DNA from 3 places in the Variovorax sp. GW460-12-1-14-LB1 genome. Region 2 is predicted to be linked to each of the others. Evidence: predicted binding sites of a transcription regulator. Region 2 holds the regulator's gene; each other region holds the start of a gene.

Region 1 (6,006 bases), on a different contig from region 2:
GCGCTCCGCGTTGCGGCTCTCGGGGCGCCCGCGCAGTTCGTTCTCGAGCGCGGCGCCGAACAGCGCGATGGCGTGCAGCGGCTGGCGCAGGTCGTGGCTGGCGGCGCCGAGGAAGCGGGTCTTTTCTTCGCTGGCGCGCTCGGTGGCGGCGATCTGCTCGCCCAGACGCGCGGCCAGCGCCTCGTTCTCGAAACGCAGCATGAGCGAGTCGGTCAGCAGCCGGTGCTGGCGCACGCCGGCGTGCAGCGTGAGCATGAGGTAGGCCGAGCCCGCCGCGGCCAGGAACAGGTGCAGGCCGTCGCCCTGCCAGGCCAGCGCGATGATCATGCCCAGCGACATGGGCAGTGTGTAGCCGAACAGCGCGGGCTTGAGCGGCCACAGCGACTGCGCGGCGCGCGCGCAGCTGCCGACGATCACGGCCATCAGCAGCGAGGTCATGGGCAGGTTCTCGTGCGGCACGATGAACCAGGGCACCACCGCCGTGATCATGCTGACCAGCGTGACCATGCGCGAGATCTTGCGCGCCCAGTACGGGCTCTCGGAGGCCGGCTTGTCGGGCGTCCAGCGCGGCGTGAAGAACACGTAGATGTCGACCGCCACCAGCGCCGCCATCCAGAACAGCAGGCGCGCATCGCTGAGCTGCGAATAGATGATGCAGCCGAACACGATCACGAAGCCCAGGTGGGTCAGCGTGGAGATGCCGTAGGTGTCGTAGACCGAGCCGACGTGCTCGCGCAGCACGCGCTGGCCCAGCAGCTGGCCGGCGGCGGCGTCGCCGCGGCCCGCCAGCGTGGCGCCGCTCAACGCAGCATGCTGATCAGCTGGGCGCGCGAGCGCATGCCGAACAGCAGCAGGATGGTCGAGACATGGTTCTTCACCGTGCCCTCGCTCAGGTTGGCCAGTTGCGCGATCTCCTTGTTCGCCTTGCCTTCCAGCACCCACTGCAGCACCTGCATCTGGCGCGGCGTGAGCTCCTGCCAGGCGCTGGCGTGCGCGAACTCCGCGTACCCCGACAGCGACTTGGGCAACGACGCGGGCGGCAGCGGCTGCTGCGGCGTGCCGTCGGCCTCGAACAGGCCGCAGGCGCGGATGAAGCCCACCATCTCCTTCAGGTCGGCGGACTTGGGCAGGAAGGCGCTGGCACCGAGCGCGAGCGCGCCCTGCGCCAGCGTGCTGTTGGCGGTGCCCGAGAGCACGACGACGCGCGCCGCCGGAAAGCGCAGCCGGAACTCGGCCAGGCCGCTGAGCCCGTGCGTGTCGGGCAGCGCGAGGTCGAGCAGCACGAGGCCGATGGCCGCCTCGTTCGCCGCGTAGAGCGCGAGCGCGTCGGCGATGTTGCCGGCCTCGAACACCGAGATGCGCGCGCCCGAGGTGGCGGCCTGGGCCTGCACCAGTGCGCTCACGCCCAGGCGCAGCAGGTCGTGGTCGTCCACCACCAGGATCGCGCCGGACACGCCGGCGGGCACACCGATGTCGGTGGTGGGCGGCAGGGGTGCGGAGGGGGAGTCGAAAGAGGCCACGGATTTGATCTTAGCGGCGCAAGCCCCGCGCGACAGTGCCCTAAGTCATGGCGCCCTGACCCGGGCTGGCGCCACTTGCCACGGCGCGGCGCCGTGGGCACCATGGACGTCTTGCCGCAACGCACGGCGCCCCGGAGACCTGCCATGACCCACACTGCCGCCGCCCCGCTCGCCACCAGCGAGCGCAAGGTCGACCGCCTGCTCGCCCACTACGAGGAGAGCCACCGCCATCCGACCAACGAGCGGATCCACTTCGTGGCCATTCCCGCCATCATGCTGAGCATCGTCGGGCTGCTGTTCGCGATCCATCCGTGGGTGGCCTACGCCTTCGTGGCGGCCAGCCTCGTGTACTACGCCCTGCTGCGCTCGCCGGCCTTCCTCGTCACGATGCTCGCGCTCACGGTGCTGGCGCTGGTGGCGGTGCATGCAATGGGCACCGCGGTGGCGCCGGTGTCGGCGGCGATCTTCGTGGTGGCGTGGATCTTCCAGTTCGTCGGCCACAAGATGGAAGGCAAGAAGCCGTCGTTCTTCGAGGACATCCAGTACCTCTGGGTTGGCCCGCTGTTCGTGCTGTCCAAGCTGTTCGTCAAGCTCGGCATCCGCTGGTAGTCGGTGGGTGATCTGGCGCGCAGCGTCCGCGCGCGAGGGTTCCTTCAGGGCGACATGAGCGGTTCGGCCTCATAGGCCCGGTGCAGCAGTTCCACGAAAGCCGACGCTGCCGGCAACACCACGTCGCCGATGCGGTGCACCGCCACGCCCGGCGTCCACGAGTTCATGACCACGGCGCCGGCCAGCGCAGGCAGGTCGGCCATCCCCAGTACCTGGCTGCGCTGCGGGACACCGAGCCCTTCGAGCTGCCGGCGCACGATGCCCATGGTGGTGCCCACGAGGATCTCGGCCTCGGGCCACACCACCGCCTCGCCGTCCCAGAAGGCCAGGTTCCAGATCGATGCTTCGCCGAGCCGGCCGTGCCGGTCGAGAAAGGCCGCGTCGTCGAAGCCCTGCGCGACGGCCTGGCGCAGCAGCTGGGTCTTGGCGCCTTCGCCGACGTGCTTCACGGCCGGCAGGAAGCGCTCGTGCTCGATCGCGGCCAGGGTCAGCGGGCCGGCGGGGCCGTTGGAAGGCGGGCCGGTGCGGATCAGCATCTCGGGCACTGCGTCGGCCGCGGTGAACTCGCCGGCCGGGGAGTAGACGGTGGCGGTCAGCGACAGGTCGGCTGGGCCGGCCGCAAGCGCCGCCCGCAGGTGGGCGCGCACCGTGTCGTCGGGCAGCGCCTGGCCGAACAGGGTCTGCGAGGCGAAGCGCAGCCGTGCCAGGTGGAGGTCGAGGCCCTGCACCCGGCCGCCGCGCACCTGCATGGCCGTGAAGTGGGCGTGGCCGGCGAAGGCGAGCGACGCCAGGTCCGCGGCGGGCAACGGCTGGCCGTTGCGCTGCACGACAAAGAAAGAAGAAGGGACGCTGGCGGACATGGTTTCGTTGCTCCTGGAGGGGATGGATCATCAAGTTCTTGAACTATCCCGCGTTGACTTTCCTAGGAGAAACGAATAGTTTTTGGAAAATCATCAAAAACCATTTGAAGATCGATGCACCCCAGACTGCTCCCCGGCACCCGTGCCCTGCGCACCTTCGAGGCCGCCGGGCGGCACCTGAACTTCACCCGGGCCGCCGAGGAAGTCGGGCTGACACCGGCGGCCGTGAGCCACCAGATCAAGGAGATCGAGGACCAGCTGGGCGTGGTGCTGTTCACGCGCACCAGCCGCAGCATCCGCCTCACGCCGGCCGGCGCCGTGTGGTTCGAGGCCACCGCCGACGCGCTCGACACCCTGCGCCGCGCCGCCGGCCGCGCCCGGCGCATGGCGCGCGGGGCGGCGACGCTGCGGCTGTCGACCAGCGCCCGCTTCGCGACCAACTGGCTGCTGCCCCGGCTGCCGCAGTTCCGCGCCGCGAACCCGGGGCTGGAACTGGGTTTCGATATTTCCGACGCGCTGCGGGATTTCGACGCCGACGACATCGACGTAGCGATCCGCTTCGGCACCGGCAAAAACCCGGGCACGCGCGCGCAGCGGCTGTTCGACACCGTCATCGTGCCGGTCTGCAGCCCCAGGCTGCTCGCCAGCGGGCCCCCGCTGGCAACGCCGCGCGACCTGCTCCAGCACACGCTGTGCTACGTCGACTGGAAGACCGACGGCATGGTCTGGCCCAACTGGCCGATGTGGATGGCCGCGGCGGGCATCGAGGGCTTCGACGACAGCCACTGCATCGGCTTCGCCGACTCGAGCGACGTGGTGCGCGCCGTCACCGAGAGCGGCATGGTCGGCCTGGCCGACCTGGACATGATCGGCGCCGACCTCGCCCAGGGCCGGCTGGTGCGGCTGTTCGACATCGGCGTGCCCATGGCAGCGGGCTACGCCTACCACCTCGTCTACCCGGAAGGCAGCGCCCGGGACCCGCGCATCCTGGCGTTCCAGGACTGGCTGCTGGGGCAGGCGTCCAGGACTTGAAAAACGCCAAACGGCATACAAATACCCAACAAATCGCGGCAAAAGCTATCGCAACGATAGAAACCCAAGGGAACCCTTGGCTTAGCACTCCCTCTAACCGAGTGCTAATATGGCCAACACAAAGGAGTTTCCCCTGATGACAACGCTGTCTGGAGTCTCTGCCAACCAGCTGGCCGTCGCCAACCCCTGGTCGATGGTCCCCCCGCTGGGCAACCTGGATGCCTACATTTCGGCCGCCAACCGCCTGCCGCTGCTCACGCTCGAAGAAGAGCAGGGCTTCGCACGCAAGTTGCGCGACCAGAACGACCTCGAAGCCGCCGGTGCGCTGATCCTGTCGCACCTGCGCCTGGTCGTGTCCATTTCCCGCCAGTACCTGGGCTACGGGCTGCCGCACGGCGACCTGATCCAGGAAGGCAACGTCGGTCTCATGAAGGCCGTGAAGCGTTTCGACCCCGACCAGGGCGTGCGGCTGGTGAGCTACGCCATGCACTGGATCAAGGCCGAGATCCACGAATACATCCTGAAGAACTGGCGCATGGTCAAGGTCGCGACGACCAAGGCCCAGCGCAAGCTGTTCTTCAATCTGCGCTCGATGAAGCAGGGTTTCAAGGCCGACTCGGCCGCGGCCGACAACGGCACGCACCGCGAGACGCTGAGCCCCGACGAGGTCTCGCAGATGGCCACGCGCCTGAACGTGAAGCCCGAGGAAGTGCTCGAGATGGAAACCCGCCTGTCGGGCGGCGACGTGCTGCTCGATCCGGGTCCGTCCGATGACGGCGACGAAGGCTTCGGCCCCATCGCCTACCTGGCCGACGCCACGCAGGAACCGACCGCCCTGCTCGAATCGCAGCAGCGCGACCGCCTGTCGAGCGACGGCATCGCCACCGCCCTGGAGGTGCTGGACGACCGCAGCCGCCGCATCGTCGAAGAGCGCTGGCTCAAGGTGAACGACGACGGCTCGGGCGGCATGACGCTGCACGACCTGGCCGCGGTGTACGGCGTGAGCGCCGAACGCATCCGCCAGATCGAAGTGGCGGCGATGAAGAAGATGAAGAAGGCGCTGGCCGAGTACGCGTAAGCGTCACGACCGCCCTCCTCCACGAAAAAGCCCGGCAGTGCCGGGCTTTTTTTCGTTCGGGGGCGCTTCAGGGCGTCGACTTGGTCAGCGTGCGCAACGCCCGCTTCGCGATGTAGCGGGTCTCGGCGACCGGCGATTCGGCCACCCAGCGCGTGCACAGCGTCTCGACCCACTCGGGCTGCGTCTTGCTGGCGTCGTTGAGCCAGTTGGCGACCGAGTTCTGCACGTAGCGATGCGCGTCGGCGCGCAGCGGCTCCAGCAGCGGCAGCGCCAGCCAGGGCTCGGCCTTCAGCGTCTCGATCTGCGCGCACCACACGCCGCGCGGGCGCGTGAGCTCGCTGGCGAAGCGGCGCACGTTCGGATCGGCATCGGTCACCCAGGGCTGCAGCAGCGCCAGCGCCTCGTCGAGCGAATCGATGACGCTGTCACGCACCGCCATCCAGGCGAACTCGCGCACGCCGAAATGCGGGTCGGCGGCAAAGCGGCGCACGGCGTCGAGCTGGGCCGCCAGCGGCAGGCCCGACAGCGTGATCCACTGCACCGCCCAGCAGCGCGCCACGTCGCTCGCGTGCGTGGCCAGCCGGTAGGCCACGGCATCGCGTTCGGCGTGTTCGGCCGTCATGTCGTACAGCGCCCGCGCGATGTGGCTGTGGCGCTGCATGGGCTTGAAGGCGGCCAGCATGGCGAGCGTGTCGTCCAGCCGTTCGTGCGCCGCGTCGAGGCCGACATGGCCCGCCACGCTGCGCGCGAGCAGCGGCAGTTCGAGCGCGAGGAATTCGTTGAGGTTGACGGTCTCGAGCAGCCCGCCGTTCAGCGCGCCCAGCACCTCGGGCGGGATGAGCGCGATGCGGAACGCGCCCTTGCGCGACTTCAGGTGCGCGACCGATGCGGCGTCCATGCCCCGGGC
Region 2 (6,006 bases):
AGGCGCGCGCCTTCGGCCACCGCTTCGAGCAGCGGCACGCCACGGCGCAGCGCGGCCTCCGCGAACTCGATGATCAGGATCGCGTTCTTGGCCGACAGGCCGATGGTCGCGAGCAGGCCGACCTGGAAGTAGATGTCGTTCGACAACCCGCGCAGCGCCGCCGCGATCACCGCGCCGAGCACGCCCAGCGGAATCACCAGCATCACCGACACCGGCACCGACCAGCTCTCGTACAGCGCCGCCAGGCACAGGAAGACCACGAGGATCGACAGCGCGAACAGCAGCGGCGCCTGCCCGCCCGACAGCCGCTCCTGGTACGACAGGCCGCTCCAGGCCTGGCCCGTGCCGCTCTGCTTCTTCGCGAGGGTCTCGATGGCCGCCATGGCCGTGCCCGAGCTCGTGCCCTGCGCGGCCGCGCCCTGAATCTGCACCGCGGGCAAGCCGTTGTAGCGCTCCAGCTGCGACGCACCCTGCGACCAGCGCGTGGTGGCAAAGGCCGAGAACGGCGTCATCGCGCCCGTGCTGCCGCGCACGAACCACTGGCCGATGTCGTCCGGCGCCGAGCGGTACGGCGCATCGGCCTGCACGTACACGCGTTTCACGCGGCCGCGGTCGATGAAGTCGTTGACGTAGCTGCCGCCCCAGGCAATGCCCAGCGTGGTGTTCACGTCGTCCAGCGACAGCCGCAGGGCCGAGGCCTTCAGCTGGTCGATGTCGACCTGCAGCTGCGGCGTGCCGGCCACGCTGTTGGCGCGCACCGACTGCAGGCGCGGGTCCTTGTTGGCCTCGCGCACCAGCTTTTCGCGCGCCTGCAGCAGCCGCTCGGCGCCCATGCCCGAGGTGTCCTGCAGCCAGAACTCGAAGCCGTTCGATTCGCCCAGCCCCTCGATCGGCGGCGGCACCATGCCGAAGACCTCGGCGTCGCGCTGCTGTTTGGCCAGCGCCTTGCCGGCACGCTCGACGATGGCGTGCGCGCGCTTGTCGGCGCTGGCGCGTTCGGACCAGTCCTTCAGCGAGACAAACGCCATGCCCATGTTCTGCCCCGAGCCGCTGTAGCTCCAGCCGGTGAGCGTGAAGATGGTGTCGGTCGTGTCCTTCTCGGTCTCGAGAAAGTGCTTTTCGATGGCGCGGTTCACTTCGTCAGTGCGGCCCGAGGTGGCGCCGGCCGGCAGCGTCGCGATCACCATCACGCTGCCCTGGTCCTCTTCCGGCAGGAAACCGCCGGGCAGGCTCAGGTACAGCAGGCCCATGCCGGCCACGATGGCGACATACACCGCCGTGAAGCGCAGCGGCTTGCGCAGGATGCGGCCCAGCACGCCCACGTAGCGGCCCTGCGCGGCATCGAAGCGGCGGTTGAACGCACCCAGGAAGCCGCGCGTGCGCGGCGGCACACCGGCCTTCAGGAAGCGCGCGCACAGCGCCGGAATGAGCACGATGGCCACCACCACCGACAGCACCATCGACGCGATGATGGTCACCGAGAACTGCCGGTAGATCACGCCCACCGAGCCACCGAAGAAGGCCATGGGCAGGAACACCGCCGACACCACCACCGCGATGCCGACCAGCGCGCCGGTGATCTCCTTCATCGATTTGATCGTGGCAGCCTTCGCATCGAGCCCCTCTTCGTGCATGACGCGCTCGACGTTCTCCACCACCACGATGGCGTCGTCCACCAGCAGGCCGATGGCCAGCACCATGCCGAACAGCGTGAGCACGTTGATCGAATAGCCGAAGGCCGCGAGCACGCCAAAGGTGCCCAGCAGCACCACCGGCACGGTGATCGCGGGGATCACCGTGGCACGCCAGTTCTGCAGGAAGAGGAACATCACGACCACCACCAGCGCGATGGCCTCCAGCAGCGTCCGGATGACCGACTGGATCGAGATCTTGACGAAGCGCGTCGTGTCTTCCGCGTAGGCCACGCGCAGGCCCGCGGGCAGCGAGCGTTCGAGCTCGGCGATGCGCGCCTTCACCGCGCGGGCCGTGGTCAGCGCGTTGGCACCGGGGGCCAGCATCACGGCCGAGCCCGCGGCCGGGTGGCCGTTCAGGCGTGTGGTCTCGGCATACGACTCGCTGCCGATCTCCACGCGTGCCACGTCGCCCAGCCGCACCACGGCGCCGTCGGCCTGCGTCTTGAGCACGATGGCCTTGAACTGGTCGGGCGTCTGCAGCCGCGACATCGCGGTGACGGTGGCGTTCAGGTGCTGCGTCGGCGCCGATGGCCGCGCGCCGATCTCGCCCACCGACACTTGCGTGTTCTGCGCGGTGATGGCGGCCGTGACGTCGGACGGCATCAGCTGGTAGCTGGCCAGCCGGTGCGGGTCGAGCCAGATGCGCATGGCGTACGCCGCGCCGAAGGCCTGCACCGAGCCCACGCCGTCGACGCGGCTGATCGGGTCGCGCAGGTTGCTGGCCATCCAGTCGGCGATGTCGGTGTCGGTGCGCTGGCCGGTCTCGTCGTAGAGCGCCACGATCAGCAGGAAGTTGTTCTGCGACTTGGCGACCGTCACGCCCTGCTGCTGCACCGCCTGCGGCAGCCGGCTGGTGGCCTGGCTGACCTTGTTCTGCACCTGCACCTGCGCGGTGTCGGGGTCGATGCCCTGGCGGAAGGTGACGTTGATCTCGGCCCAGCCGGCCGCGCTGCTGGTCGACTTGAAGTACATCAGGCCGTCGATGCCCTTGAGCTGCTGCTCGAGCACCTGCGTCACGCTGTTTTCCACCGCCTGCGCCGAGGCGCCGGGGTAGTTGGCCGACACGACCACGGTCGGCGGCGCGATGTCCGGGTACTGCGACACCGGCAGCGTGCGAATGGCCACGCCGCCGGCCAGCATGATGAGGATGGCGATGACCCAGGCGAAGACGGGCCGCTGGATGAAGAAATGAGCGATCACGGGAGGTTGTCGCTTCTCATCAATCGGCCGGAGAAGGCGCAGCAGCGGACGATGCGCCCGCCGTGGACACCGGCACCGGCTTCACTTTTTCGCCAGGGCGCGCGCGCTGCAGGCCGTCGACCACCAGGCGGTCGCCCTCGCGCAGGCCCCGGGTCACGACCCAGTGCTCGCCCTCGGTGCTGCGCACTTCGAGCGCGCGCAGCTCGACCTTGTTATCGGCCGCCACCACCAGCGCGGTCGGCTCGCCCTTCTCGTTGCGGGCCACGCCGCGCTGCGGTGCCAGGATGGCCTGACGCTCCACGCCAGACTCGACCTGCGCGCGCACGTACATGCCCGGCAGCAGCAACCCTTGCGGGTTCGGGAATTCCGCGCGCAGCGTGACCGAGCCGGTGGCCTCGTCGACGGCCACTTCGGAGAACTTCAGCGTGCCGGCATGCGGGTAAGGCAGGCCGTCTTCCATGCGCAGGCGGACCTGGGTGCTGGCCGGCGCCATGTCGCCCGAGATGAAGCGACGCTTGAGCTTCGTCAGTTCCAGGCTCGACTGCACCACGTCGACATAGATCGGATCGAGCCGCTGGATCGTGGCCAGCGCCATCGCCTGGCCCGGCGCCACGAGCGCGCCCTCGGTCACGGCGGAGCGGCCGATGCGTCCCGCGATGGGCGCGGTGATGCGCGTGAAGTCGAGGTTGATGCGCGCCGCCTTCACGGCCGCCTGCGCGGCCTTCACGCCGGCTTGCGCCTGCACCAGCGCCGCCTGCGCCTCTTCGTGTTCCTGCCTGCTCACGGCGTTGGCCTTGACCAGTTCGCCGAAGCGATCGGCCTTGCCGCGCAGGCTGGCAATGGTGGCCTGCGAGGTGGCCAGCGCGGCCTGCGCCTGCTCGTGCGCGGCCTCGAACGGGCCGGGCTCGATCTCGTACAGCACTTGGCCCGCGCGGACCATGCCGCCCTCTTCGAACAGCCGCTTGCGCACGATGCCGTTGACCTGCGGCCTCACCTCGGAGACGCGGTAGGCGGCCGTGCGGCCCGCGAGCTCGGTGTGCACGGCCACGTCGCTGGCGTGCAGCGCCACCACGCCGACTTCGGGCGGCGCGTCATCGGTGGTGGAGGCCTGCTTGGCGCCGCATGCAGCGAGCGCGAGCAGGGACATCGGAAGCAGGAGCTTGAAAAGCGGGGTCATGGCCATCGGGAATCGCAGTGCGGCGTGCGCAGGGATCACCCGGCTCGTTACATTTGCACTCAAATGGTGCATTCTGCCTTCGATGTTGCATTGCAACCTGAAGGAATCCTGTGTTTGCCGTAGGTGAAATCGGCGGCGGCCGCAGGCCTTGCTCGCGCCCCCGCAGCTGCAAGGAAAAAGGCCGCGCAATGCGGCCTTCGTCGGAGTGTCTACAGAGGGGGAATGTGTGGTGGTAGGCCGTGAGTGGCTTGAACACTCGACCAACGGATTATGAGTCCGCTGCTCTAACCAACTGAGCTAACGGCCCACGCGGGCCCGATTCTATGCGCCGCGCGCGGCCGCTTACTTGCGGTGGCTCAGCGCGTTGCTCACCAGCCGCGACGTGATGTCCACGATCTGGATCATGCGGTCGTACGGCATGCGGGTCGGGCCGATCACGCCCAGCGTGCCCACCACCTGGCCGTCGACCTCGTAGTTGGCGCTGACGATGGACAACTCCTCGAAGGGCACGACCTGGCTTTCGCCGCCGATGAAGATGCGCACGCCCTCGGCCTTGCTCGACACGTCGAGCAGCCGCATCAGCTGCGCCTTCTCTTCAAAAAGATCGAAGGCGCGCCGCAGCTGCCCCATGTCGCTGGAAAAATCGGTCACCGACAGCAGGTTGCGCTCGCCGGAAATCACGACGTCGTCGGCCTGGGCGTCGGTGAGCACTTCGGAGCTGACCTGCACCGCGGCCTGCATCAGCGCGGCGATTTCACCGCGCAGCTTCTCGACCTCGGACTGCAGGCGGTCGCGCACCTGCTCGATCGTCAGGCCCGCGAAGTGCGCGTTGATGTAGTTCGAGGCTTCCACCAGCTGCGACTGCGAGTAGTCGGATTCCGGGAAGATCACGCGGTTCTGCACGTCGCCGTCGGGCGAGACGATGATCACCAGCAGCCGCCGCTCCGACAGGCGCAGGAATTCGATCTGCTTGAACACCGAGACGCGCCGCGGCGCCATCACGACGCCCACGAACTGCGACAGGTTCGACAGCAGGTGCGCGGCGTTGGCGATCACCTTCTGCGGCTGGTCGGCCGCCAGGCTCGGCGTGCTCATCTGCTCGCGCTGCGCGGTCAGCATGGTGTCGACGAAGAGCCGGTAGCCGCGCGTGGTCGGCACGCGCCCGGCTGAGGTGTGGGGGCTGGCAATGAGTCCCAGCGCCTCGAGGTCGGACATGACGTTGCGGATGGTCGCGGGCGAGAGATCCAGCCCTGCCGAACGCGAGAGCGTGCGCGATCCGACGGGTTGCCCATCGGCGATGTAACGCTCGACCAGCGTCTTCAACAGCAACTTGGCACGGTCGTCCAGCATTGCAAGATTTTAGTGTTGTACGTTAAAAAATTCGGTCGCCGACGACGAGACTAGCTCAATCGACGGCGCCGGCTACCACCCCACGCCCTTCGCGTGACTCCATCCCTCACCAGCGCAGACCGGACCGCCGTAGGCGAGACACCGAACATCAGCGCAATCTCCCCCAACGTAAAGCCCTCCCGGTAGAGGATCGCGGCCACCCTGGCCTCATCGCCGGTAACCAGCGGCTGACGCCCGAACAGCACGCCACGCGCCCGAGCAGCCACGCGCCCGGCCTCGCACCGCTCCCGAATGATCGCCCGCTCAAGCTGAGCGACCGCGCCCAGTATCTGCAGCACGAACTCGCCCATCGCAGAAGATGTGTCGATAGGCTCGGTCAGTGATTTCACCGAGCAGCCCGCCGCCTTGAGACGGTCCAACAACTGCAGCAAATCCTTCAGGCTGCGCGCCAACCGATCCAGCTTGTAGACCACCAGCGTATGCCCCGGCTCAAGGAAAGCCAGAGCCTTGTGCAACTCGGGTCGAGGCCCTACCCCGCTCGTCTTCTCCGAGAAAATTCGGCGCACACCCGCACCCCGCAGCGCA
Region 3 (6,006 bases), on a different contig from region 2:
CGCATGGCGGTGTACCCGGCCTTCGGCCTGAGCTTCGTGCCGCGGGTGCTGTCGCGGCTGGTGGCCGAGCGCGGCGACGCCGACGCCCGCCCGCAGATTTCGCTGCAGGTGCTCAGTTCGCGGGAGGTGCACGAGGCCGTGCTGGGGCGCCAGGTCGACTTCGGGCTGATGGCCGACGAGATGCCGACGACCGGCCTGGAGCACTCCGAATTCGCGCGCTTTCCGGGCGTGGTGGTGATGCATGCCAAGCACCGGCTGGCCCGCGCCAGGACCATCCAGCCGCATCAACTCGCCGAAGAGCCCTTCCTCGCGCTCAACCCGGAAGATGCCTCCCGGCGCCGCCTGGAGCGGGCGCTGGCGGACCGCAACGTCGCATTGAGCGTGCTGGTCGAGACCCCTTATGCGGCCAGCGTGTGCGAGATGGCCCTGAGCGGCATGGGCATCGGCGTCGTCAACCCGGTCACCGCGCTGGAGTACGCACAGCGCGGCCTGGCCGTGCGCCCGCTGTCGCTGGAGGTGTCCTTCGCGGGCATGCTGGTGCTGCCGCCGGGACAGCCGCTGTCCGGCCTGGCGGTGCGCGTGCTCCAGCTCATGCGCATCCAGCTGGCCGAAGACCAGAAGGCCCTGGCGGGCCTTCTCAAGCCTCGCGCCAGGTAGCGCCGCGCAGGCGCAAGGCATTGGTGATCACCGACGCCGAGCTCAGGCTCATCGCCAGCGCCGCGATCATCGGCGACAGCAGCCAGCCCGTGAACGGGAACAGCACGCCCGCGGCCAGCGGCACGCCCAACGCGTTGTAGAGGAAGGCGAAGCCCAGGTTCTGCTTCATGTTGGCGATCGTCTGCTCGGAGATGACGCGCGCCTGCGCGATGCCGCGCAGGTCGCCCTTGACCAGCGTCACCTGGGCGCTGTTCATCGCGACATCGGTGCCGGTGCCCATCGCCACGCCGACGTCGGCCTTGGCGAGCGCGGGCGCGTCGTTGATGCCGTCGCCGGCCATCGCGACGATGCGGCCCTCGCGCTGCAGCCTGTCGACCAGCGCGAGCTTGTCGGCGGGCTTCACTTCGCCGTGCACCTCGTCGATGCCCAGCTTCGCGGCGACGGCCCGGGCGGTGGTCAGCCCGTCGCCCGTGGCCATGATGACGCGCAGGCCCGAAGCCTTGAGCGCGGCCAGCGCCTCCAGCGTGGTCGGCTTGATCGGGTCCGACACCGCGAGCAGCCCGGCCGCCTGGCCGTCCACCGCCAGGAACATGACGCTCGCGCCCTCGGCCCGCAGGGCCTCGGCCTGCGGCTTGAGGTCGTCGACCCGCACGCGCAGCTGTTCCATGAGCGCCGTGTTGCCCAGCGCCAGCTTCCGGCCGGCCACGGCGCCGCTCACGCCGATGCCGCTGCTGGATTCGAAACCCTCGGGCGTGTCCAGCGCCAGCTGGCGCTCGCGCGCCGCCCGCACGATGGCGTCGGCCAGCGGGTGCTCGCTGCCCTGGTCCAGGCTGGCGGCCAGGCGCAGCACCTCGTCGGCGGTGAAGCCGGGCGCAGGCACCGCGCGCTCGAACTGCGGGCGGCCTTCCGTCAGGGTGCCGGTCTTGTCGACGATGAGCGCATCGACCTTGCGGAAGTTCTCGATCGCGGCGGCATCGCGGAACAGCACGCCCTGCGTGGCCGCCTTGCCGGTGGCCACCATGATCGACATCGGCGTCGCAAGGCCGAGCGCACAGGGGCAGGCAATGATGAGCACCGCCACGGCATTGATGAGGCCGTAGACCAAGCTGGGCTGCGGCCCGAAGAACCCCCAGGCGAAGAAGGTCAGCACCGCGATGGCGATCACCGTCATCACGAAGTAGCCGGCGACCTGGTCGGCCATCCGCTGCATCGGCGCGCGCGAGCGCTGGGCTTGCGCCACCATCTGCACGATGCTCGCGAGCACGGTCTGCGAGCCGACCTTTTCCGACTGCATGACGAGGGCGCCGTTGGTGTTGAGCGTCGCGCCGATGAGCTTGTCGCCCACGCGCTTGGTCACGGGCAGCGGCTCGCCGGTGAGCATCGACTCGTCGACCGCGCTGCCGCCTTCGATCACCACGCCGTCCACCGGCACCTTTTCACCGGGGCGCACGCGCAGCTTGTCGCCCACATGCACGTGGCCGATGGGCACGTCTTCCTCGGTGCCGTCGGCGCCGATCCGGCGCGCCGTCTTGGGCGCGAGCCCCAGCAGCGACTTGATGGCCGCGGAGGTTTGCGAGCGCGCCTTGAGCTCGAGGATCTGGCCCAGCAGGGTGAGCGAAATGATCACCGCCGCCGCCTCGAAGTAGACCGACACGCGCCCCATCGACACGAACGACGCGGGGAACACGCCCGGCGCCACCGTGGCCACGACGCTGTAGGCAAAGGCGGCGGCCGTGCCCAGGCCGATCAGGGTCCACATGTTCGGGCTGCGGTTCGCCACCGACTGCACCGCGCGCACAAAGAACGGCCAGCCGGCCCACAGCACTATGGGAACAGTGAGCACGAGCTCGATCCAGCTTTGCGTGCCCATCTCGAACCACTGCAGGCGGTGGCCGGCCATGGCGAGCACGGTGACGACAACGCTGAGCGGCAGCGTCCAGAAGAAGCGCCGCTTGAAGTCTTTCAGCTCGGGATCTTCGCCCTCGTCGAGGGTCGGCATCTCGGGCCCCAGCGTCATGCCGCACTTGGGGCAGTTGCCCGGGTGGTCCTGCCGGATCTCCGGGTGCATGGGGCAGGTGTAGACCGTGCCTTGCGCAGCGGGCTGCGCAGGGTCCGCGGGCGCATGCCCGTGCGATGCGTGGTGATCGTGGTGGCCGTGATGACCGTGGGGGTGTCCTGCGTGCCTGGTGGACGTGTCGTTCATTCGCGTTCTCCGACAGGAAAGGGGGAAGCCCTTGAGGGGGAAGCGATCAGTGTCCAGGTTGACACGATGTGAAGGTCAAGCCCTGTCGCGCGATACCCTGGAAGAAAAAGCGCCGGCATGGCGGCCGGCGCGTGAAAGACGCGTGCGCAGGACGCTCACTTGCCGGCCTTGCCCACCAGCACCGCGCCCTTCATTCCGGCGTCGTAGTGGCCCGGTTGCAGGCAGCCGAAGTCGACCTTGCCGGCCTGGGTGAACTGCCAGACGATCTCGCCGGTCTTGCCCGCGGCCAGCGTGACCATGTTCGGATCGGCGTGCTCCATCTCGGGGTTCTTCTTCATGGCCTCGTAGTGCGCCAGCAGCGCCTTCTCGGTCCCGAGCACGAGCTCGTGCTTCAGGACACCGGAGTTCTTGACGACGAAGCGCACCGTCTCCCCCTGCTTGACCTTGATGTCCGCCGGCGTGAAGCGCATCGAGTCCGTCATGTCGACCTGGACCGTGCGCGTCACCTTGGCGGCCACGCCGGGCTTGCCGACGGCGGCTTCGGCATCGTGGCCGTGGCCACCGGCGTGGGTGCCCGAGGCGAAAGCACCGGCAGCGGCCAGTGCAGCCCCTGCAGCGAAAACGGTGTTGCGGAAGGTGTGTGTCATGGTGTCCTTGGAGGTTGCCGGGATGCCGCGACTCTAGGAAGCCAAGCCCGTCCACCACCGATCACCCGGATTACAAAAAGGCAATCTGCGCGCCCGACCTCTTGCGTCGGCGACATGGGAATCGCCTTATTTTGCCCGGGCAAAATATCCCAAGACGTCCCGCCCGGTGGCACCCGGCCACCCGGTGTTTCCCCGGAAAAGCACGGCGGTGCCAAACGGCGGCAAGGGCGCCGCCCTTGAAAGGTCATCGAATGCCCTTATGATTAGCACTCGCTGCTGACGAGTGCTAACAACCCTCCCATCCAGTCGACAGGTCGCCGGTTTCTCCGGCGCCCGACCACAAACAAACCCGTTTCTTACCCTTCCAGGAGATGCAATGAAACTTCGTCCTTTGGCCGATCGCGTGATCGTCAAGCGTGTTGACAGCGAAACCAAGACCGCCTCCGGCATCGTCATCCCCGACGCAGCCGCCGAAAAGCCCGATCAGGGTGAAGTCCTGGCCGTGGGCCCGGGCAAGCGCAACGACAAGGGCGAACTGGCCGCACTGACCGTCAAGGTCGGCGACCGCGTCCTGTTCGGCAAGTACAGCGGCCAGACCGTCAAGGTCGATGGCGACGAACTGCTCGTGATGAAGGAAGACGACCTGTTCGCAGTCGTCGAGAAGTAATTCTTCTCCTCTCTTTCGATCCCATCCAAATTCAATCCATTCGGAGTTAATTCATCATGGCAGCAAAAGACGTAGTCTTCGGCGGCGAAGCCCGCGCACGCATGGTCGAGGGTGTCAACATCCTGGCCAACGCAGTCAAAGTGACCCTGGGCCCCAAGGGCCGCAACGTGGTGCTCGAGCGTTCGTTCGGCGCCCCCACCGTGACCAAGGACGGTGTGTCCGTGGCCAAGGAAATCGAACTCAAGGACAAGCTGCAGAACATGGGCGCCCAGCTCGTGAAGGAAGTGGCCTCCAAGACCAGCGACAACGCTGGTGACGGCACCACGACCGCCACGGTCCTGGCACAAGCCATCGTTCGCGAAGGTTTCAAGCTGGTGGCTGCCGGCATGAACCCGATGGACCTGAAGCGCGGCATCGACAAGGCTGTCACGGCCCTGGTCGCCGAGCTGAAGAAGGCTTCCAAGCCCACCACCACCTCCAAGGAAATCGCGCAAGTCGGCTCCATCTCGGCCAACAGCGACGAAACCATCGGCAAGCTCATCGCTGACGCGATGGACAAGGTCGGCAAGGAAGGCGTGATCACCGTGGAAGACGGCAAGTCGCTGGACAGCGAACTCGACGTCGTCGAAGGCATGCAGTTCGACCGCGGCTACCTGTCGCCCTACTTCATCAACAACCCCGAGAAGCAATCGGCGCTGCTCGACAACCCCTTCGTGCTGCTGTTCGACAAGAAGATCAGCAACATCCGTGACCTGCTGCCGGTGCTGGAGCAAGTCGCCAAGGCGGGCCGTCCGCTGCTGATCATTGCCGAAGAAGTCGAAGGCGAAGCCCTGGCGACCTTGGTCGTGAACACGATCCGCGGCATCCTGAAGGTTGTGGCTGTGAAGGCTCCTGGCTTCGGCGACCGCCGCAAGGCCATGCTGGAAGACATCGCCATCCTGACGGGCGGCAAGGTCATCGCTGAAGAAGTGGGCCTGACGCTCGAAAAGGTGACGCTGGCCGACCTGGGTCAAGCCAAGCGCATCGAAGTGGGCAAGGAAAACACGATCATCATCGACGGCGCTGGCGCTGCTGGTGACATCGAAGCCCGCGTGAAGCAAGTTCGCGTTCAGATCGAAGAAGCGACCAGCGACTACGACCGTGAGAAGCTGCAAGAGCGCGTGGCCAAGCTGGCCGGCGGCGTGGCAGTGATCAAGGTTGGCGCTGCCACCGAAGTCGAAATGAAGGAAAAGAAGGCTCGCGTCGAAGACGCCCTGCACGCCACCCGCGCTGCAGTGGAAGAAGGCGTTGTGGCTGGTGGCGGCGTGGCTCTGCTGCGTGCCAAGCAAGCTGTGGGCGACTCGGTCAAGGGCGACAACGCTGATCAAGAAGCCGGCATCAAGCTGGTGCTGAAGGCCATCGAAGCCCCCCTGCGCGAAATCGTGAACAACGCCGGCGGCGAAGCCTCGGTGGTGGTGAACGCTGTGTTGGCCGGCAAGGGCAACTACGGCTTCAACGCTGCGAACGACACGTACGGCGACATGCTCGAGCTGGGCATCCTGGACCCGACGAAGGTCACCCGCACCGCACTGCAGAACGCCGCTTCGGTGTCCTCGCTGCTGCTGACGACCGAAGCCATGGTTGCTGACGCACCCAAGGACGAGTCCGGCGCTGGCGGCGGCGGCATGCCCGACATGGGTGGCATGGGCGGCATGGGCGGCATGGGCATGTAATTGCCCGGCTGAGCTCTGCTCACCAACGCAAAAAGGGCCGCGCAAGCGGCCCTTTTTCTTTGCGCGGAAGGTTCAGCGGAACTGGTCGCGCAGCGCCATGTAGAGCACCTGAAAACGCGC

Evidence for each region. Region 2 encodes HrcA, which represses chaperone genes, less so after heat shock. Its sites were predicted from a motif close to TTAGCACTCNNNNNNNNNGAGTGCTAA; they were not measured.
Region 1: a site for HrcA is predicted at 4,103-4,129, ahead of rpoH (RNA polymerase sigma factor RpoH). Genes of this name have one in related genera too.
Region 3: a site for HrcA is predicted at 3,771-3,797, ahead of AC07Y4_RS22150 (co-chaperone GroES). Genes of this name have one in related genera too.

The regions. Positions count from the first base shown of each region.
Region 1 is NZ_JBWKYF010000023.1:3,794-9,799, forward strand. It holds gene AC07Y4_RS13985 (hybrid sensor histidine kinase/response regulator) at 1-804, opposite strand, end outside; gene AC07Y4_RS13990 (response regulator transcription factor) at 801-1,520, opposite strand; gene AC07Y4_RS13995 (Mpo1 family 2-hydroxy fatty acid dioxygenase) at 1,665-2,129, shown strand; gene AC07Y4_RS14000 (aminotransferase class IV family protein) at 2,174-2,989, opposite strand; gene AC07Y4_RS14005 (LysR substrate-binding domain-containing protein) at 3,104-4,021, shown strand; gene rpoH (RNA polymerase sigma factor RpoH) at 4,158-5,099, shown strand; gene AC07Y4_RS14015 (DNA alkylation repair protein) at 5,167-5,997, opposite strand.
Region 2 is NZ_JBWKYF010000020.1:1,050-7,055, reverse strand. It holds gene AC07Y4_RS12690 (efflux RND transporter permease subunit) at 1-2,894, opposite strand, end outside; gene AC07Y4_RS12685 (efflux RND transporter periplasmic adaptor subunit) at 2,914-4,071, opposite strand; tRNA gene AC07Y4_RS12680 (tRNA-Ile) at 4,302-4,378, opposite strand; gene hrcA (heat-inducible transcriptional repressor HrcA) at 4,414-5,421, opposite strand; gene AC07Y4_RS12670 (recombinase family protein) at 5,472-6,006, opposite strand, start outside.
Region 3 is NZ_JBWKYF010000048.1:17,748-23,753, reverse strand. It holds gene AC07Y4_RS22165 (LysR substrate-binding domain-containing protein) at 1-657, shown strand, start outside; gene AC07Y4_RS22160 (copper-transporting P-type ATPase) at 638-2,860, opposite strand; gene AC07Y4_RS22155 (cupredoxin domain-containing protein) at 3,016-3,507, opposite strand; gene AC07Y4_RS22150 (co-chaperone GroES) at 3,884-4,174, shown strand; gene groL (chaperonin GroEL) at 4,231-5,886, shown strand; gene xylB (xylulokinase) at 5,959-6,006, opposite strand, start outside.